2 regions of the Propionispora hippei DSM 15287 genome follow, and region 2 is predicted to be linked to the other one. Evidence: a T-box and tRNA genes for the amino acid it is inferred to sense, from the RefSeq annotation. Region 2 holds a T-box; the other holds one or more tRNA genes.
The links. A T-box is a leader RNA that pairs with one kind of tRNA and senses whether it is charged. The one in region 2 lies ahead of F3H20_RS00125 (valine--tRNA ligase), so its partner is inferred to be a tRNA-Val.
Positions count from the first base shown of each region.

Region 1 (10,946 bases), 200 kb from region 2:
GCCGGCCGCATTGTCAGCATTGCCGATAAAATGGATAATATCGTAGCCACTTTTAGCCGCGGCTTGATTCCGACAGGCTCTCAAGATCCGTATGCTTTGCGCCGCCAGTCACTGGGGATTGTCCATATCCTGATTGACGGAACTTATCACTTGTCACTGCAAGAGCTCTTGGAAGATACGCTGAACTTATTACAAATTACCGACGGAGCCAAACGGGAAAAGTTGACTGCCGAGGTGCAGGATTTCTTCCGCCTGCGTATTAAAAATGTGCTGGCTGATGCCGGTATCCGTTATGATTTAATTGATTCGGTATTGACTAGTGGTACGGATGATATTTATAATACCTGGCTTAAAGCTAATGCCGTTGCCGCTAACGCGGGGGGCGGTGAACTGCAGCTTGCGGCTCAGGCGTTTACCCGTATCGCTAATTTAACTAAAAATATCGCGGATACCATCAACTTAGCGATAAGCCCGTCTCTGTTTGCCAATCCGGCGGAACAAGCCCTGTATCAAACCTATGGTGCAGTCCGGGAGAAGGTATTGTCTGCTGCCGGCACCAAGCGGTATGACGAAGCCTTGACCTCATTATTTGGCTTGATTGCACCGATAGATGCTTTTTTTAGCGAAGTTATGGTTATGGTAGACGATCTGCCGGTGAGGAACAACCGTCTTGCCTTATTAAAGGCTGTGCTGGAACTGTCGCATACAGTGGCTGATTTTAGCAAAATTACTTTATGAGTAAATGAATAAAATAAATAAGAAAAACCTGTACAACTGTACAGGTTTTTCTTACCTTATAAATAATTACTTATAGGAAGCTGTTGGTTATTACATTGTAACTTGCCGTATCTGCCGACCAACTGTTGCCGTCTTGGGTAACCTGGACATTGCCGCTGAAGTCAGCCACTTTGGTCTTCCAATTGAAATCGACCTGGTTAGCCGTAATCTGCAGCCCGGAACGGGAAAAGCTGATGCCGCCGCTGATTTGGGCTAAATTTTTGGGAAAAGAGACATATACGGTGCTGCCGGTAAAATATATGTCGTCTTGGGTAAAGGTTACTCCACCAGAAGCCCAGACTTCTACGTAGTTTGTTCTGGCTTCGCCGGCCGTTACCACACGGTTTTTATGTTCAATATAAACATTGCCGCTCAATACCTGCAAGCCTGAAGTAATATCAAAATATTGATGGTCTGCCCGTATTGTCGGCATGGCAGCAAAGACAGTGCTGGTAAATAGGAGAGTAAGTAAGAGAAATACGATGGAAATCTTTTTTTTCACTAATGATCCCGCCTTTCTTCACTATTTATTATAACAGATTTCTGAATGTAGCGGAGTTGCTTTGTCATTTTTCCACAGCCAAATGATGGAAAAACCAATTGATAGGTTATATTTTGGTGAGGAGGATTTTTATGAATATACGTGAACGGATAGAAGAACAGGAGTATATCTACTTGGCGGCGGCAGCCAGTAAAAGTAAAACGGCTGTGAGGCAAAAGGAAGAAGAGCCATGTCCGTTTCGCACGGCATTTCAGCGTGATCGTGACAGAATTATACACAGTAAGGCGTTTCGTCGCCTAAAACATAAGACCCAGGTGTATTTTTCGCCTGGCGATCACTATCGCATGCGTATGACCCACAGTTTGGAGGTTTCCCAAATTTCAAGGACCATCGCCCGTGGGCTGCGCCTTAATGAAGATTTAATCGAGGCTATTGCTTTAGGTCATGATGTAGGACATACACCGTTTGGTCATGCCGGTGAATATGCATTAAGAGATCTAATCGGACATTATAATCATAATGAACAAAGTTTGCGGGTAGTAGAGTATTTGGAGAAGAATGGAAAAGGTTTGAATTTAACGGCGGCAGTAAAAGATGGCATTCTCAATCATACCGGTGAGCATAAGCCGTTTACCTTGGAAGGGAGCATCGTCCGGAAGGGAGATCGTATTGCCTATCTCTGTCACGATTATGATGACGGCATCCGGGCCGGAATGATTAAAAAGACAGATCTCCCGGCTCGGGTGGCAAAATGTATGGGAACACATCCATCCGATATGATTACAGTTATGGTTGCCGATATGCTTGAGGCTTCTGCCAATCTGACAGAAATCCGCCTGTCACCGGCTATTGAAGAGGCCATGAATGAATTACGAGAGTTTATGTTTGAAAAGATCTATCATTCGGCTGAGTTGGAACCGGACCGTAAAAAAGCCCGTTATGTGATTCAGAAGCTATATGAATACTTTGTTGCTAGGCCTTCGGCATTACCTGATGAATATTTGCAGCGACGGGATCGTTGGGGTTTGGAGACAACCGTTGCTGACTATATTGCCGGATTAACCGACGTATACGCCATTCATCTGTTTGAGAAATTATTTATTCCGGCTAATTGGCAAATTCGTTAGTACTTCGTCTTATTTGAAGCGTAAAAGAATTCACGGGAATTTGGGGTAGCGGAGGCGCGCCTAGCAGACATAAGTAAGCCGGCGACAGCATATGGGAAAGTACCATGAAGTTATTAGGATTTCAGAATAGACAGATGGCCGGGACGTATTTTGCAACTAACGTTTCATGGTGAAAACAGTGCCGTCAGGGACTGTTCCGAATAGTTTGCAAACATGCCCTGGGAGAAACTTTAATTTTAACATACTTTTGCACTTGATTGAGAGGATATTTAAATTATTTATTGAATACTATAAAAAATAAGCTAAGCTGTCAGAAGTATTAGCTTCATAGCAGGACTGTAGCAAATTATGTAGAATAAACTCAGAGTATGTCTACTTATGCTTTATACAATGGTTTGATTAAGCAGGAAAATTAGATAAAGGCGCGAATGTATACATCTATTGGCAAGGTTGCCGGAGTATATACCTTAATCATGGCTTTTGGTGTATAAATAATTGTCTAATGTATATACTTAATGCCAAGAATTGTATAAGTAAAGCAGGCAACCCAAAGGTGATTGGATTAGTATGAAAGATAAGGATTATGAGGATTTTGTTGAGAGGCTGCGTGCGGAGAGCGATATTGTCAGTATTATCTCCCAATATGTACCCTTGAAAAAGAAAGGGAAAAATTATTGGGGATGCTGTCCGTTTCATAATGAAAAGTCTCCGTCTTTTTCTGTCACTCCTGATAAAGGTTTTTTCTATTGTTTTGGCTGTCAATCAGGCGGTAATGTCTTTACCTTTTTAATGAAGATGGAAAACATGGTTTTTCCGGAAGCGGTAAAGCTGCTGGCTAATAAACTTAATATTCCGGTGCCAGAGAAGGAAAAGACAGAAAAGGAGCGCCAGCTTGAGCGGGAAAGGGCTACTTTGTTCCGTGCCAATGAATTAGCCAGGGATTTTTTTTATGCCTGTCTTACGAAAACAAATTTTGCTGAAGGAGCAAGGAAATACCTGGAGCGCCGGGGAATTACACAGGAAGCGGTCAAGCAATTTGGTCTAGGATTCGCTCCGCCGGCGTGGGATAAGCTGGTGAACGGGCTTTCCACAAGAGGTATTCAGCTTGAGACCATGATTAAGGCTGGTTTGGCTGCTGAGAGAAATTCCGGTGAAGGCGCTTATGACAGGTTTCGCAACCGGATTATGTTTCCTATCTGTGATTTGCGTGGTCGTGTTGTCGGTTTTGGCGGAAGAGTGCTTGATGATAGCCAGCCTAAATATCTTAATTCGCCGGAGACGCTAATCTTTAATAAGCGGCATATTTTATTCGGGCTTAATCTGGCAGATAAATTTATCCGGGAGACAGGACAGGCCATCGTTGTAGAAGGTTACATGGATGTTATTGCGGCTCATTCAGCCGGTGTAAAAAACACGGTGGCGTCGTTAGGGACGGCGTTTACCCTGGAACAGGCAAAAAGCCTGCGATCGGTTCATGAAATTGTGTTTGCCTATGACAGTGATGCAGCCGGACAGAATGCTACGCTCAGAGCGTTGGAAATCGCTAAAAAATTGGGCATAACTATTAAAGTGATAGCAATTCCCGATGGCAAAGATCCTGATGAATATATCAGAAAACATGGGGCCGATGCTTTTAAACTGCTTATTACCGAGAGTCTTTCGCTTGTGGAGTATAGTTTGCGCAACTCTTTACAAACCATAGATTATTCTACGCTAGAAGGCAAGGTGGCAGTGGTCAGTAAAATGATTCCTGTTTTAGCCTCGCTTGACAATGCGGTTGAGATAAATGAGTACATTACGCAAACATCCGAGGCGTTGTCCATTGATGAAAATTCTATTCGCAGTGAACTGCGTAAATATTTAAATATTGAAAAAAAGGATAGAATTGTAAATGTGGGAAAGGATAGTAGTGCGGTTTATTTGAAAAATCGGCAGGTCAGTCCCACGGAGCAGGCTGAAAAAACTATTATACGCTTTATGTGTGAGGATATGTCGATTATACCATATATTGAAGTACAATTGACACCGGAAGATATTCAGGATGAACGCAGAAAAAAAATAATGAAATCAATATGCAATGCGTATAATATGGAGAAAAATATTACAGATATCAGTTTTCAGGAAACTCTCGGAGAAGAGGCGGCCCTGGAATTTTCTCACATTATGCTAATGGATATACAATTAACCAATATGACACAAATGGTTGATGACTGCATAAAGAAGATCCGTCTGTTCAGTCTGAAAAAATTATATGAAGAACATCGGCTGCGTGCTGATGAATTACATCGTATGGGGGATAGTAGCTTTCTGCAGGAATTGGCGGAAAGTCAGCGAATTAATGATGAAATTACTAAATTGCACCAGTCATAGTAAGTGCTTGCCTAATTGTATTGTCAATGGAGGGGGGGAGTAAGAATGACAGAGAAAAAGAATGTACCTAATGTATCTAATGAGCATGTTAATGAATTATTGCATAAAGGAAAACAACGTGGCGGTGTTCTGACCTATGCTGAAATAATGGACACTCTCCAAGGCGATGATTTATCTCCCGACGAAATTGATGATATGTATGAAGTTTTTTCCAGCAAGGGTATTGAGATTGTCGATGAAATTCCAGATGTAGAAAGCATAGGGGAACCAGATATTTCAGAGATGGAAGAGGTAACGCCGGAAGAGGTGGATATTGACCTAAGCATTCCGGAAGGAATCAGTATTGATGATCCTGTGAGAATGTATCTCAAAGAAATCGGCCGTGTCCCGCTCTTAAATGCTGATGAGGAAATTAAACTGGCCCAACGGATGGAGAACGGTGATGAGGAAGCTAAGCGCCGGCTGGCTGAAGCCAATTTGCGTTTGGTTGTCAGTATTGCCAAGCGCTATGTGGGCAGGGGGATGCTTTTCCTGGATTTAATTCAGGAGGGTAACCTGGGGCTTATTAAAGCGGTTGAGAAATTTGATTATAATAAAGGCTATAAATTTAGTACCTACGCAACTTGGTGGATTCGGCAGGCAATTACCAGGGCGATAGCCGATCAGGCCCGGACAATCCGGATTCCGGTCCATATGGTGGAAACAATTAATAAACTGATCCGGGTATCCCGCCAGCTTCTACAGGAGTTGGGGCGTGAACCATTGCCCGAGGAAATTGCCCGTGAAATGGAGATCAGTGTTGACCGGGTGCGGGAGATTATGAAAATTGCCCAGGAACCGGTATCCTTGGAAACCCCGATTGGGGAAGAAGAAGACTCTCATTTGGGGGATTTCATTGAGGATCAGGATGCACCGGCGCCGGCGGAGGCCGCTTCGTTCATGCTTTTAAAAGAGCAATTGGAGGAAGTTCTGGAGACATTAACCCCGCGGGAGGAAAAAGTCTTGCGATTGAGATTCGGCCTGGACGACGGCCGGGCGCGTACTTTGGAAGAAGTAGGACAACATTTTGGTGTTACTAGGGAACGTATCCGTCAGATTGAAGCCAAAGCGCTCCGAAAACTGCGACATCCGAGCCGGAGTAAGAAACTAAAAGACTTTTTAGAATAAAATAAGCCTTTAAGGAAAAATAAATATTGACCAACTTATAATACTAGTATATAATATATTTCGTTGGTGACATTCCTCGATAGCTCAGTTGGTAGAGCAATCGGCTGTTAACCGATCGGTCGTAGGTTCGAGTCCTACTCGAGGAGCCATTTTTGTTACAGTAAACAGGATTTCTTTGGAAATCCTGTTTTTATGGGCCTATAGCTCAGCGGTAGAGCAGCCGGCTCATAACCGGCTGGTCCCTGGTTCGATCCCAGGTGGGCCCACCAACTGATTTATATTATATGGCCCGTTGGTCAAGCGGTTAAGACACCGCCCTTTCACGGCGGTATCGGGGGTTCGATTCCCCCACGGGTCACCAAATATACGGGCGATTAGCTCAGATGGGAGAGCGCCTGCCTTACAAGCAGGATGTCGGCAGTTCGATCCTGTCATCGCCCACCACACGAACTTACATGCAAAGCACAAGCTTTGCATTTTTTAATTTATGATAAAAGTCAATTATGCAAAGCGGGATTTTGTTATATACTAAAAAGGAGAGGTGATGGGATATGCCGTTAAGTAAGAGGCTCTCCGCCATCGCGAAGTTGGTTATACCGGGAGCCGGGGTAGCCGATATTGGTACGGACCATGCTTATTTGCCCATTTATCTTGTTGAGCATGGCGTGGCTACTCATGCCATAGCTGGCGAAGTCAATCAGGGGCCTTATCTGGCTGCTCAAGATATGATACAGCGGGCTTCGCTGCAGTCGAGCATTTCCTTGCGGCTGGGTGATGGTTTAGCTGTTTTACAGCCTGGCGAAGTGGAAACCATAGTGATTGCCGGAATGGGGGCAACCACCATGACCGATATTCTTAATGCCTGTCCGGCGGTTGTGCAAGCGGCTAAACGCCTGGTGGTGCAGCCGATGATCGGCGCCGCGCTAATGCGTCAATGGCTGACGAAGCATCGGTGGGCCATTTGCGAGGAAGAGCTGATTGTAGAAGATGATATTCTTTATGAAATTATTGCGGCCGAGCCGGGTGAGATGCCTGCCATGAATTCTCTTTTGTATGAGATCGGACCGGTTTTGTGGAGGCAAAAGCACCCGCTGCTGGAATATCATATGACGCAGATTATAAAACAATATAAAAAAATAGTTGAAAATCTGAAATTAAGTAAAACAACGGAGGCCGCCGAACGCTGTCAGCGGCTTGTAAAAAAAATAGAAGAGTTGGAGGCGTGGCGTACATGTCTGTGAAGTGTCAGGCGATTATGGATACTCTTTATAGTCTTGCTCCCGCTCAACTGGCTGAGAAGTGGGACAATGTAGGGTTACTGGTAGGTAGCCCCTCCCAAAAGATAAAAAAGATATTGGTTGTTTTGGATGTGACGTTGTCAGTCATCGATTATGCGGCAGCCAATCATATTGATATGATTATTGCTCACCATCCGCTCATTTTTCATTCCTTGAGAAGTATCCGTACCGATAAACCGGAAGGAGTTATGCTGGCCAAACTGCTGCAGAACGAAATTGCGGTATTTGCGGCACATACCAATCTGGATATTGCTGCAGGCGGTGTAAATGACAGTCTGGCCCAAAAAATAGCGCTCCAAAACGTAAAACCTCTTGCTGTTCAGCAAACCGGGCAGCTTTTAAAACTAGTGGCCTACGTGCCGCAGAATCATGTGGAAGAAGTGCGAACCGCCATGGCTGACGCCGGAGCCGGTCATATAGGACAATACAGTCATTGTTCCTTTCAAACAGCAGGAACAGGTACCTTTTTGCCGTTAGAAGGAACAGATCCATATATTGGTAAGGCCGGTCAACTAGAAAGGGTGGATGAAGTCCGCCTGGAAACTGTTTTGCCGGAAGCGATCAAGAGCCGGGTGCTTACGGCGATGCTTCGGGCTCACCCTTATGAAGAAGTAGCTTATGATCTGTATGGGCTGCTCAATCCGGGAGTGCCGCTGGGAATGGGCCGCATTGGCGATTTGTCCCACAAGGTCAGTATGATGGAATTTATTTGCTTGCTTAAACAGGCATTGGAGGTTTCTTTTGTGAAAGTGGCCGGTCAACATGAAGGTATGGTCGGTAAAGTGGCTGTTTGCGGCGGCAGTGGGGCCGGACTGATTGCCCAGGCAGTTGCTGAAGGAGCGGATGTATTAGTAACTGGCGATGTAAAATATCATGAAGCTCAGGCAGCGATTGCGGCAGGCCTAACGGTTATTGATGCCGGTCATTATGCGACGGAACAGCCTATAGTTGCTGATTTAGCGGCCTATTTAACACGGTGTGCCACAGAAAATAAATGGTTCGTCGAGATTGAGTCAGGGACTGGTTGTTCCAAAGATGTGTTTGATTTTTATTGAGGCTTGACACAAAGTAAAATAACTGATAACATAATAATCCGGTTGTTATGAGTCAAAAAGACGATTGCGAATGCGCTAGTGTTCCGCCAATTTTAAAACTGCAAATTAAATTTGCGGAGATTTTTTCGTAAGGCAAGGCGGAGGAGGTGCACCTATTGAACATAGGTAAACCGACGACAACGAAGCCTTACGAAAAAATCTCCGTGAAGAAATTGTAGTTTCAGAGTTGATGGAGCACTAGGGCGTATTTGAGGAAAGTCCGAGCTCCGTAGGGCAGGGTGCTGGATAACGTCCAGCGAGGGTGACCTCAGGGAAAGTGCCACAGAAATGTAGACCGCCTGGTATTTTCCAGGTAAGGATGGAACGGTGCGGTAAGAGCGCACCAGCAATCAGGTGACTGATTGGCTAGGTAAACCCCACTTGGAGCAAGACCGAATAGGGAAGGGATGAAGCTGCCCGCTGAGCCTTCCGGGTTGCGTCGCTTGAGCTGTCAGGCAACTGACAGCCTAGATAAATAATCGTCGCCGCGCGAGCGGAACAGAACTCGGCTTATTGATGACTCATAATGCTCATGGCCGTTGTACGATAAGCTGCATGCAGCCTATCGTACAACGGCCATGTTATTGTTATTTCCAGAAGACTATTTCCGGTGCATGTTTTACGACCGGTTCTTGCTCGCTGGCCGGATAGCCTACAATCAGTGGTGCAACCATAACATAAGTTTCCGGGATGCCTAGCTCTTGCTTGATAGGAGGCTGCTGCAGGAATTCCTGGGCAAAACCAATCCAACAGGTTCCCAGACCCAGGCTGTGGGCCGCCAGCATCACATTTTGCGCCGCCAGACAGCAATCTGTGACAGCAAACGGACTGGCTGGTTTGGCATAAACAAGCAGAAGTGTGCCGGCACCATAAAATATATCATAATCATCGCGTGATAACAGGGCATGATATTTCTGCAGTGAAGGAAGTTCTTCCATCTTACCGATAAGATGTGCCTTGACTTGCTGGGAATAGGCGGACAGTAGGTTTTGGTCCTGAATTACGCCAAAGCACCAAGGTTGGGCGTTGGTGGCACTGGGAGCCTGGGTCGCAGCAGTGCATAGTTCCTCGATTATTTTTTTATCCACCAGATGACCGGTATACTTACGCACAGAACGTCGGCTATACAGCGTTTCTTTGAAATCCATGGGTCTACCTCCCGAAAATATTTACCTTTATCATAGTAAATTATCCTGGAAAAGTAAAGCACGTCAGGTCCTCACAGTGGGAACTCAATTGACTTTTGGAAGAATATTCTATATAATTCTAATTATAATTGTTTTTGTTTTACCGTGTTAATGAAAGCCTTTTTTAGATAATAAACTTGATGGGATTATAGGGAGGTATGGCAGGTGAGTGTGATAAACATTTCAAGTCCGGCAGAATTTACACAGACAATTGCTGCCGACAAACCGGTATTAGTTGATTTTTGGGCTTCCTGGTGTGGTCCGTGTAAGATGGTTGCGCCTGAAATAGAAGCGGTAGCTGAGGAATATGAGGGGAAAGCCGTCATTGCAAAGGTTAATATTGACGAGCAGGCGGAACTGGCCAGCCAGTACAATGTGATGAGTATTCCGACCATATTGATTTTTAAAGCAGGCCAGGAAATAAATCGCCTGGTGGGGTACCGGCCCCGTAAAGATTTTAGTGTTGCGTTGGAGAAAAACCTATAATTTTTTGGGAAATCTTGCTTCTGTGAAATGTAGGGGATGGTTTTCCCGCAAGGCAGTGGTTTTTCTCCAGGTTTCGCAATGTTTCACGTGGAATATTTTACCAAATGACTTATTTGATTTTGCAAGCTTATTTGGGAGCATTGGAAGATCGTATAATACAGCAGGGCAATAACGAAAACGGCTCTTATTGGTATGTGCCAACTAAGAGCCATTTTGCTGCTTTAGGGCGGGTCATCATCTTTCAGTTTTAAAGTTGGTGGAGCCATCGTGTAGTGGCCCATTCACATTTCGCTTAATTACTTGTCTAAATTTCCAGCTGCTTCGTTGTCGTCAATCGGTGTAGGAACCACTACGTCTCATTCCTTCGCCTTGCAGATGAAAATTTATCCTGCGTCCTTTAGCTGAAATGTCAACGTGTCACTACACTAGGGGTTGTTGTTTGCTGCTTTAATATAGGGTATAATAACCATCAAGATATTTTATGGAGATGATTCTTTTTATGCAGGATGCGATACAGACGAAACGTATGTCCGTGCTGACATATGGATGCCAAATGAATGAAAATGATTCTGAACGGTTTGTCGGACAGCTGAAGTCTGTCGGTTATGAACTAACCGATAAGCTGGATCAGGCCGATTTAATTATGATAAATACCTGCTGCGTCAGAGAAAGCGCCGAGCAGAAAATTTATGGAAAAATTGGTGAACTGAAACGGCTTAAGGCGGTAAATCCTAATCTGATTATTGGGATTGCCGGTTGCATGGCTCAAAAAGACCGGGATGAAATTTTTAAAAAAGCGGCCCATGTCGACTTTGTCATAGGCACACATAATGTTCACAAATTAACCGAATTAATTGCCGAGGTGGAAAATAAAAAAGATAAAGTGCTGGCTGTCTGGGATCAGGCCGAACGGTTGGCTGAAAATGTACCTGCCGTAC
Region 1 covers NZ_FQZD01000004.1:222,333-233,278, forward strand. Annotated here, with positions in the region: gene glyS (glycine--tRNA ligase subunit beta) at 1-738, shown strand, start outside; gene F3H20_RS01140 (organic solvent tolerance protein OstA) at 809-1,279, opposite strand; gene F3H20_RS01145 (deoxyguanosinetriphosphate triphosphohydrolase) at 1,411-2,406, shown strand; gene dnaG (DNA primase) at 2,974-4,776, shown strand; gene rpoD (RNA polymerase sigma factor RpoD) at 4,822-5,943, shown strand; tRNA gene F3H20_RS01160 (tRNA-Asn) at 6,017-6,092, shown strand; tRNA gene F3H20_RS01165 (tRNA-Ile) at 6,138-6,212, shown strand; tRNA gene F3H20_RS01170 (tRNA-Glu) at 6,230-6,304, shown strand; tRNA gene F3H20_RS01175 (tRNA-Val) at 6,312-6,387, shown strand; gene F3H20_RS01180 (tRNA (adenine(22)-N(1))-methyltransferase) at 6,495-7,184, shown strand; gene F3H20_RS01185 (Nif3-like dinuclear metal center hexameric protein) at 7,175-8,296, shown strand; RNA gene rnpB (RNase P RNA component class A) at 8,526-8,864, shown strand; gene F3H20_RS01195 (nitroreductase family protein) at 8,923-9,483, opposite strand; gene trxA (thioredoxin) at 9,688-10,008, shown strand; gene miaB (tRNA (N6-isopentenyl adenosine(37)-C2)-methylthiotransferase MiaB) at 10,508-10,946, shown strand, end outside.
Region 1: it has a tRNA-Val gene. The T-box ahead of F3H20_RS00125 (valine--tRNA ligase) is inferred to sense a tRNA for this amino acid. The anticodon was not compared.

Region 2 (10,946 bases):
AGACCTGGCCGGAGGAAGGCAATCATCGCGAATGGCCCGATGAGATTGTGATGTCCGACGAGATAAAACGGCTAGTGGACGCCAAATGGAAGGATCTTGGTCTTGAATAAACTCAAAGCGCATCTGGAAAACATCGCACTATCCCATTCGGTTTTTGCCCTGCCCTTCGCGTACATGGGGGCTATCCTTGCCGTGCAGGGAATCCCGGCTATGGGCGATCTGTTTTGGATCACCTTAGCCATGGTGGGCGCTCGCAGCGCGGCTATGGGGTTAAACGCCTTAATTGATTTAAAATATGACCGGCTCCATCCCCGCTTTACCAAGCGGCCGATGGTAACCGGCGCTGTCACTCCCGGTGAAGTTGTGTTGCTGATTGCGGCAAGTCTTGGCGTATTTGTGCTGGCTGCCGCCCATCTGCAGCCGGTTTGTGTGAAACTGGTGCCTCTGGCGGTTATTCCGCTGGCGGTGTATCCTTATATGAAGCGAGTTTCCTGGACCTGCCACTTGGTGCTTGGTCTGGCCCTGTCTATTGCGCCGACCGGCGCCTGGATTGCGATTACCGGCTCGCTGGCCTGGCCGGCCGTGTACCTGGGACTGGCTGTAGGAATCTGGATTGCCGGATTTGATGTGATTTACGGCTGCCAGGATGTCGCATTTGATAAACAGCACGGTCTTCATTCGATGCCTGTGCGGTTTGGCATACCCGGAGCATTGACGCTATCCCGGTACATGCATGCCTTCAGTATTGGCTGTTTTGGGCTGGTTGGCTATCAATTGCAGCTGGGAGCTATCTATTTTGGTGGCGTGATTTTAGCGGCTCTGGTGCTTATTTATCAGCACCGCCTGGTGAGTGACGGCGATTTCAGCCGGGTAACACAGGCCTATTTTATGAGAAACGGTCTTGTAGGCATTTTTATTTTACTTTTTACTATGCTGAATTTTTTACTATAAAAACCACGAAGGAGTGACGCAGCATTGTCGGCGCAACTATTGGATGGAAAGTTTTTCGCCAGCCAGATCAAGGAAGAAACCAGGAAAAAAGTTGAAATATTAAAGCAACAATATGACATTACACCGGGGCTGACGGTGGTGATTGTCGGCGAAAATCCTGCCTCCCAAATCTATGTGGCGAACAAGCATAAAACCAGCCTGGAGATGGGGGTACATTCCCAGGTCATTCGTTTGCCGGAGCAGGTTAGTAAGGAAGAGCTGTTGACGGTGATTGACGGTCTGAACCAGGATCCGGCGGTTCATGGCATCCTGGTGCAACTGCCTTTGCCGGAACATATAAAACCCTATGAAAGCGAGATACTGGAAGCGATTCAGCCGGCAAAAGATGTGGATGGTTTCCATCCGGTCAATGTGGGTAAACTGGCTACCGGACAGGAAGAACTGGTACCCTGTACGCCCCATGGCTGTATTCGTCTCCTGGAACTGGCCGGCCTGCCGATAAAAGGGAAGCGGGCGGTCGTGCTGGGGCGCAGCAATATTGTCGGTAAGCCGATGTTCCATTTATTGCTGGCCCGCCATGCGACAGTAACCGTTTGCCATTCCTGCACACAGGATTTGGCGGCCATAACCCGTGAAGCCGATATTCTGGTTGCCGCCATCGGCAAACCTAAATTTGTTACCAGCGATATGGTAAAACCGGGAGCGGTTGTCATTGACGTGGGGATTAACCGGGTGGGCGATAAGAAGATTGTCGGCGATGTCGATTTTGACGCGGTCAAAGAGATTGCTTCAGCAATTACGCCGGTACCGGGCGGTGTGGGAGTACTGACCATTGCCATGCTGCTCTATAATACAGTCAAAGCGGCCCAAATTCAGCATAAGGTACAGGTTTAAGGAACCGTATTTAGCTTTGGATAAAATACAAAACTGGGGGAGGGTTCAGGTTGAAAAGTGATGTGGAGATTGCCCAGGCGGCGGTCATGAAGCCCATCCTGGAAGTAGCCCGTGAACTGGACATTCCGGAAGACGAAGTAGAACTGTATGGTAAACATAAGGCTAAAGTTTCGTTAGCGACCTGGCAGCGCCTGAAAGATAAACCCGACGGCAAATTAGTGCTGGTGACAGCGATTAATCCGACGCCGGCCGGCGAAGGCAAGACGACGACCACCGTCGGTCTTGGCGATGCGCTGCGGCGGCTGCAAAAGAAGGTAGTTATTGCCTTGCGGGAACCGTCGCTGGGACCCTGCTTTGGCATCAAGGGTGGTGCCGCCGGCGGCGGTTACGCCCAGATCGTACCGATGGAAGATATTAATTTGCATTTTACCGGTGATTTTCACGCGATTACCACGGCGCACAATTTGCTGGCGGCTGTGATTGACAATCACATTCATCATGGCAATGAACTGGGAATTGACCCCCGCCGTATTACCTGGCGCCGGGTGCTGGATTTGAACGACCGGGCGCTCCGGTCAGTCATCTGCGGTTTGGGTGGCAAGGTAAATGGCGTGCCCCGCGAAAGCGGCTTTGATATAACGGTAGCCTCCGAACTGATGGCCATTCTATGTCTTGCCAATGATCTGATGGATATGAAGCGGCGGATTGGACGAATTGTCGTGGCCTACACCTACGAGGGAAAACCGGTAACAGTGGAGGAACTGCAGGTCACCGGCGCTCTGACGCTGTTATTCAAGGATGCCATCAAGCCTAATTTGGTGCAGACCTTGGAGAACACCCCGGCTTTTGTGCATGGCGGGCCCTTTGCTAATATTGCCCATGGCTGTAATAGCGTGACGGCCACAAAATATGCCTTGAAGCTGGCCGATGTAGTTGTCACCGAAGCCGGTTTTGGCGCTGATCTGGGGGCCGAGAAATTCCTCAATATTAAGTGTCGCTTTGCCGGTTTAAAACCGGCGGCGGTAGTTATTGTGGCTACTGTCCGGGCGCTTAAAATGCACGGCGGTGTGCCGAAACCCGATTTAAACAGGGAAAATCTGGCCGCTCTTGATTCGGGCATACACAATTTGATTAAGCATATTGAAAATACCCATAAATTCGGACTGCCGGCGGTGGTAGCCATTAATGCCTTCCCGAACGACACGCCGGCCGAACTGCAGCACGTGAAGGAAAAGTGCCTGGCTATGGGAGCGGAAGTGGCTATTTCCGAGGTATGGGCCAAAGGCGGTGCCGGCGGCACGGAACTGGCCGAGAAAGTCTTGGCCGCCTGTGAACAGGAAAGCAGTTTTACTTATATCTATGATGAAAAAGCGCCGATTAAGGAGAAAATTACTGCTATTGCCAGAGAAATCTATGGCGCAGATGGCGTGAATTATACCCCGGGAGCGGAAAAAACCATTCGGGAGCTGACCGAGCTTGGCTTTGATAAGACACCCGTTTGTATGGCCAAGACGCAGTATTCACTCAGTGACGACATGACCAAACTGGGGCGGCCGCAGGGCTTTACCATTACGGTACGTGAAGTCCGGGTAGCGGCCGGCGCCGGCTTTTTGGTAGCCCTGACCGGTGAAATCATGACAATGCCCGGTTTGCCGAAAAAACCGGCTGCAGTCAATATGGATATTGATGAGCAGGGAACGATTACCGGGATTTTTTAATAGGAATAGATTAGTTTTCACTTAAGGAGGATTATCGTGTATAAAATACTCTTGAAACAGGAATTGGCGCCCAATGTAAAGCTGTTTAAAATGCAGGCGCCGCTGATTGCCAAAAAAGCGCAGCCGGGCCAATTTGTTATTTTGCGGATTGATGAAGATGGGGAACGGGTGCCTTTGACCATTGCCGACTTTGACCGTGAAGAAGGCAGTATCACGTTGATCTTCCAGGAAGTTGGCGCATCGACGAAACTGCTGGGCACTTTGAACGAGGGCGACAGCCTGCTGGATCTGGTTGGTCCTTTAGGCAAACCGACTCATATTGAAAACTTCGGCACCGTGGTTTGTGTCGGCGGCGGCATTGGAATTGCACCGGTGTATCCGATTGCCCGGGGCATGAAGGCGGCCGGCAATGAGGTGATCTCGATTATCGGGGCCCGAAATAAGGAGATTTTGATTTATGAAGAGGAAATGACGGCTGTCAGCGATACGCTGCATATTGCCACCGATGATGGCTCTAAAGGCATTAAAGGATTTGTTACCGATCCTTTAAAGCAAATGATTGCCGAAGGGAAGAAAATTGATTTGGTTGTTGCCATCGGTCCGGTGATCATGATGCGCAATGTGGCCGAAGTCACCCGTCCTTATCAGATTCCTACCGTGGTCAGCCTGAACCCGATTATGGTGGACGGAACCGGGATGTGCGGCGGCTGTCGTGTGTCGGTCGGTGAGGAGAATAAATTTGCCTGCGTAGACGGACCGGAGTTTGATGCTCATAAAGTCGACTTTGCCGGTCTGGTGGCGCGGCAGCGCATGTATATTCCGAAAGAAAAACAGTATGCCGAACACTGTGCGTCAACCAGGGAAGGGGGATGCAAATGTCACTCTCACTAAAGAAGAATGCTATGCCCGAACAGGATCCCAAGGTAAGGGCCCGCAATTTTGACGAAGTGGCGCTGGGCTATGAGGCCGAACTGGCTCAGGCCGAGGCTTCCCGCTGCCTGAACTGTAAAGCTGCTCCCTGCCGGAAGGGTTGTCCGGTGGATGTCGATATTCCGGCGTTTATCAAGCATATAAAAGAAGGCGACATGGAAGCCGCCATTGCCAATATAAAAGAAGTTAACGGCTTGCCGGCCATTTGCGGCCGTGTTTGCCCCCAGGAAGACCAATGCGAAAAGTTCTGCGTACTGACCAAAAGAGGCGAAGCGGTCGGCATTGGCCGCCTGGAACGCTATGCAGCCGATTACGCCCGCCAACAGGGTGAAAGTGCGGCAACTGCCGCTGCGGCGGCAGTCGGACAAAAGGTAGCTGTCATCGGTTCCGGTCCGGCCGGCTTAAGCGCTGCCGGTGAATTGGCTAAAAAAGGCTATGCAGTTACGATTTTCGAGGCGCTCCATTTGCCGGGCGGCGTGCTGATGTACGGTATCCCCGAATTCCGTCTGCCGAAAGAGATTGTGCAGGCGGAAATTGACGGCCTCCGCCAGATGGGTGTTACTATCGAAGTAAATGCGGTTATCGGACGAACCTTTACGGTAGACGAACTGATCGAGGAGGAAGGCTTTGATGCTGTATTCATCGGCACCGGGGCCGGACTGCCCCACTTCATGCACATCCCCGGTGAAAATTTCAACGGCGTATATTCAGCCAATGAATTTTTAACCCGCTGCAATTTGATGAAAGCATACCGTTTCCCTGATACGGGTACACCCATTCATGTGGGCAAAAAAGTGGCCGTTGTCGGCGGCGGCAATGTGGCGATGGATGCGGCCCGTACGGCATTGCGGCTGGGGGCGGAAGAGGTGCATATCGTATACCGCCGTTCCGAGACCGAACTGCCGGCCAGACTGGAAGAAATTCACCATGCCAAAGAGGAAGGCATTATTTTTACGTTGCTGACGGCGCCGGTAGAGGTGCAGGGCAATCAGGAAGGCTGGGTTACCGGCCTGAAATGCATCCGCATGGAACTAGGTGAACCGGACGCTTCGGGCCGCCGCCGGCCGGTGGAAATTCCCGGCTCCGAGTTCGTGCTGCCTACCGATACGGTGATCATCGCCATCGGCCAGGGGCCGAACCCGCTGGTCCAGTCCACCACGAAAGGCCTGGAAACGAATAAGAAGGGAAATATTGTGGCCGATCCCGAAACCGGCGCCACCAGCAAGCCTGGTGTATTTGCCGGCGGCGATATCGTGACAGGGGCTGCTACCGTTATTTTGGCTATGGGCGCCGGCAAGAAGGCTGCTGCCGCCATCGACGCTTATTTAAGCGGCAAACGGGCCGGTCAGGCTTGACATTGTCTGCGTTAGGCAGTATAGTGTAACTGATATATGGTTAAAAGGTTATGATGGGAAGAGTAGGTTCATGACTGGCTGTCAGAGAAGAGATCCTTGGCTGTGAGATCTCCCGGCGCAGTAGGGCCGAAGGTCATCCCGGAGCCGCCGCATTGAACGAAAGTCAGTAGGTGCGGCCGAATCACCGCGTTATGGTGTTTGAGTCCGGCGGAAGGCAGCTTTTGCCGGAGAAGCAAGGTGGTAACACGAAAGCAGGCTCTTTCGTCCTTTCCGGGGCGAAAGAGCTTTTTTGTTATGATTTTATCCTTCAGGAGGTATAAACATGGAAGAACAACAGATTGCTACTGTGTACGATCCGCAGACAGTAGAAAAAAAATGGTACCAATTTTGGGAGGAAAACCAGCTGTTTCATGCAGCGGCCGCATCGGATAAGGACCCGTACAGCATTGTGATTCCGCCGCCCAATGTAACGGGACAGCTACATATGGGACATGCGCTAGACAATACGCTGCAGGATATTTTAATCCGCTGGCGCCGGATGCAGGGCTATAACACCCTGTGGATGCCGGGCACCGATCATGCCGGTATTGCCACGCAGATTAAAGTGGAAGAAATGCTGGCCAAGGATAATGTCTCTCGCTATGATTTAGGTCGGGAGGCGTTTATCGACAAGGTATGGGAGTGGAAAAAGCTCTACGGCAGCCGCATTCTCACTCAGTTGAAAAGCCTGGGCGCCTCCTGCGACTGGGAGCGGGAGCGCTTTACCATGGATGAAGGCTGCTCCAAGGCAGTGCGGGAAGTTTTTGTAAGCTTGTACGAAAAGGGGCTTATTTACCAGGGCAACCGTATTACCAATTGGTGTCCCCGCTGCCATACGGCGTTAAGCGATATTGAGGTGGAGCACGAGGAAAAGCCGGGGCACTTATATCATGTTCAATATTTTGTTGAAGGCAATCCGGACGAATCGCTGATTGTTGCCACCACCCGACCGGAAACCATCCTGGGCGATACCGCCGTAGCCGTTCATCCGGAAGACAGCCGTTATAAACAGCTTATCGGCAAACATCTGATATTGCCATTAGTGGGACGCAGCATTCCGGTTATCGCTGACGAATATGTCGATCCAGCCTTTGGAACCGGTGCCGTCAAGGTAACGCCCGCCCATGATCCGAATGACTTCGAAATGGGCCTGCGCCATGAACTGCCGGAGATTATCGTTATCGAACCGAATGGTACCATGTCGGAAAGCACCGGTAAATACAGCGGTCTGGACCGCTATGAATGCCGTAAGCTGTTAGTCAGCGATTTAAGGGAACAGGGCTTCCTGGTGAAGATCGAGGATCATTCCCACGCGGTTGGGCATTGCCAGCGCTGCGCGACGGTGGTGGAGCCGTTAATCTCCAAACAGTGGTATGTGCGGATGCAGCCTTTGGCCGAACCGGCTATTGAAGCTGTGCGGTCGGGTAAAATAAAATTTGTTCCTGAGCGGTTCACGAAGATTTACTTAAATTGGCTGGAAAATATCAGAGACTGGTGCATATCACGGCAAATCTGGTGGGGCCATCGCATCCCAGCCTGGTACTGTGCCTGCGGTGAAACAGTCGTTTCCCGCAATTCACCGACGGCCTGCCCGAAATGCGGCGGCAGCCTGGAACAGGACCCGGACGTGCTGGATACCTGGTTCAGCTCGGGGCTTTGGCCTTTTTCCACTATGGGCTGGCCGGAACAGACCGAGGAACTGAAAAGCTTCTATCCGACCAGCGTGCTGGTAACCGGCTATGATATTATTTTCTTCTGGGTGGCCCGCATGATTATGATGGGACTGGAATTCCAGCAGGACATTCCGTTTGAGCATGTCTTTATTCACGGTTTGGTTCGGGACGGCCAGGGTCGGAAAATGAGCAAATCCCTGGGTAACGGCATTGATCCGCTGGATGTTATCGAAAAATACGGCGCCGACACGCTGCGCTTCACGCTGATTACCGGCAATACTCCAGGCAATGATATGCGGTTTTACTGGGAGCGGGTGGAGTCAAGCCGCAACTTCTCCAATAAGCTGTGGAACGCTTCCCGCTTTGTCCTGATGAATCTGACCGATTTTGATGCGACCCAGCGGCCTGATCCGGCGTCCTGTACGCTGGCCGATCAATGGATTTTGAGCCGTTACGCCCATACTGTGGAAGCTGTTACCCGTAATCTGGAGCGGTTTGAACTGGGGGAAGCCGCCCGCCTGCTGTATGAATTCATTTGGAATGAGTATTGTGACTGGTATATCGAGCTGGCAAAACCCAGACTGTATAATAAAGAACAGGCTGCAGCGAAGAGGACGGCCCAATATGTATTATGGCACGTGCTGGAAAATACGCTGAAACTGCTGCATCCCTTCATGCCGTTTATTACGGAAAATATCTGGCAGCACCTGCCCCATGACGGAGTCAGCATTATGGTAGCCGCCTGGCCGGCCAAGGAGGCGGAATATGTAAATGGTGCCGCCGAGCAGCAGATGGAAACCATTATGGAGACTATCAAGGCGGTGCGCAACATGCGGGCCGAGGTCAATGTGCCGCCCGGCAAAAAGAGTGAAGCCATTTTACAGGCCGCCAACGAAGATATTAAGCAGGTATTGACCGATAATGTACAGTACCTGAAAACGCTGGCTGCTTTGGAGCCTGTGTTGATTACGGACAGCAGCCAGGATAAACCGGCCAATGCCATGACGGCCGTTGTGAACGGCGTGGAAGTGTACTTGCCGATGAAAGGGCTGATTGATATAGAGAAGGAAACAGCCCGGCTGAATAAAGAACTGGCGTCGCTGGACAAAGAACTGAGCCGTCTGGCCGGCAAGCTGGCCAACGAAGGGTTTGTCGCCAAAGCACCGGCCGATGTCATTGCCAAGGAACGGGCTAAGGAACAGGAATACGGGGAGAAAAAAGCGGCGATCCAGGAACGGCTTAGCTACCTGGAAGCATTATAAAGGTGATAGCATGACATACGATGAGGCACTGGCCTATCTGGCCGGATTAAATACCTTCGGGATACAGTTGGGACTGACGAGGATTTCCCGCCTGCTGGAGCTGATGGGAAATCCGGAGCGGCAGTTTAAGTCCATCCATGTGACCGGCACCAACGGCAAGGGCTCGACAACCGCCATGCTGTCTGCCATTCTGGTTGCCAGCGGGATCAAGACGGGGATGTATACATCCCCTCACTTGGTGGATTATACCGAGCGGCTGGCTATTGACGGGCAGCCGGTTGCCCGGGAGGACTTTGCCGCGGCAATCGAATATACCAGCCGTCAGGTGGCCAGGCTGCTGGAGCTGGGTGGGGAACAGCCCACCGAGTTTGAAGTGCTGACGGCGGCGGCCTTTTATTGGTTCGCCCGCTGCCGGGTGGAGTATGCGGTGATTGAGGTCGGTCTGGGCGGTTTGCTGGATTCGACCAATGTGATTATACCGGAGCTTTGCGTAATTACCAACGTAACGATTGATCACATTGACCGTTGCGGCGCCACGGTGGCGGAGATTACCCACCATAAGGCCGGCATTATTAAGGAACGGGTCCCTGTCGTTACCTCCGCCGAGGGGGAAGCGCTGGAGCTGATCGGCCGGACGGCTGCCGGCAAAGCCGCTCCGCTATACCGTTGGGGTGAGGACTTTACCGCGTCTTTTGTCAAGTTCCAGGGGCAACTGCAGACCATCGATATACAGGCCGGTGTCTGGGAAAAACAGGAGCGTTTTGCATTGCCGCTGCTGGGCGCGCATCAGGTAAAAAATGCTGCCGTGGCAGTGGCGGCGGCCTGGCTGTTCAGCCGGCAGGAAAAGCGGGTCAGTGACCGGACCATAAGGGACGGGCTGCTTCAGGTAAGCTGGCCGGGCAGGTTCGAATTTGTCGGAGACAAGCCGGTTTTTGTGATTGACGGAGCACACAATCTGGCTGGTGTACAGGCGCTCAGGGATAACCTGGACAGTCTGTTCCCTGGTCGCCCCATTACTTTTTTGCTGGGCATTTTACGGGACAAGGATGTAGCCGGGATGACGAAAACCCTGATCCGGTCTTGCGACCGGGTGGTAGTAGTGGCGCCGCTTTCCGAGCGGGCCGGTGAACCGGCGGAGGTAGCGGCTCTGATTACGGCCGAATTGGTGAAGACGGCCGACTCCATAGAAGCCGGACTACAGGAGGTTTTTTTACTGGCCGGTGAAAACGGGATTGTCTGTGCTGCCGGGTCACTGTATCTGATCGGTGAAGTGAGAAGAAGGACCTTAAGTGGACAAATTCAGAATAATCAGGTATAATTAGCTAGATATTTATGTGGTTAACTGTTATTCGTCGGGAAGAGTATCGAATATTGAATAATTAAATGGGTGAAGCTGTGTACAAACAATATAGCACTAGTAAATGGATATATAATCTGGACTTTTTTATTGAGCACTGCATTATGGCGGTTGCCTTTTTTTTGCCGCTCTCGCTGGATATTACCAGTGTATTTTTGGCAATTGGCGGTTTTATGTGGCTGGTAAAAATGGTGATTACCAGACGACTGGACACCAAAGCCACTGTTTTCGACGGAATGATTTTGTTTTTTGTCATATGGTCCGGTTTTTCAATTCAAAGTTCGCCTGATCCCGGTTATAGTTCGTATAACTATTTTCAGTTGATGAGCCGGTATGTGCTGCTCTACTATTTGGTGGTCAATCACATTCATTCGCCCGAACAGTTGAAGCGGGTGCTTAAATTGATGGTACTGTCTTCCTGTCTGGTTTCTCTATACGGCTTTTATCAATATTTTCATGGTCTTGATATATCGAAGCTGGACTGGGTGGACGACAGCCAATTTCCCGAACTAAAAACGCGGGTATTTTCTACATTACATAATCCCAATCTGTTGGCTGGGTTTCTGGTTATTATGGCGGCCGTAACCACCGGCATTGTTTGTGGTCTAAAACGAGCGAGAGATAAGTTTTTTTTATCGGTTATTGTTAGCATGCTGGGGCTGTGCCTGGTTTTCACCTATTCACGGGGCGCCTGGATCAGCATACTGGTAGTCATTATCATCTACAGCGTCTTTTACAGCCGCAAGCTTTTCTGGCTGCTGCTGATT
Region 2 covers NZ_FQZD01000004.1:18,172-29,117, forward strand. Annotated here, with positions in the region: gene F3H20_RS00095 (menaquinone biosynthesis decarboxylase) at 1-110, shown strand, start outside; gene F3H20_RS00100 (UbiA-like polyprenyltransferase) at 103-951, shown strand; gene folD (bifunctional methylenetetrahydrofolate dehydrogenase/methenyltetrahydrofolate cyclohydrolase FolD) at 976-1,845, shown strand; gene F3H20_RS00110 (formate--tetrahydrofolate ligase) at 1,896-3,563, shown strand; gene F3H20_RS00115 (sulfide/dihydroorotate dehydrogenase-like FAD/NAD-binding protein) at 3,600-4,454, shown strand; gene gltA (NADPH-dependent glutamate synthase) at 4,439-5,848, shown strand; T-box leader at 5,890-6,120, shown strand; gene F3H20_RS00125 (valine--tRNA ligase) at 6,171-8,822, shown strand; gene F3H20_RS00130 (bifunctional folylpolyglutamate synthase/dihydrofolate synthase) at 8,833-10,140, shown strand; gene F3H20_RS00135 (O-antigen ligase family protein) at 10,284-10,946, shown strand, end outside.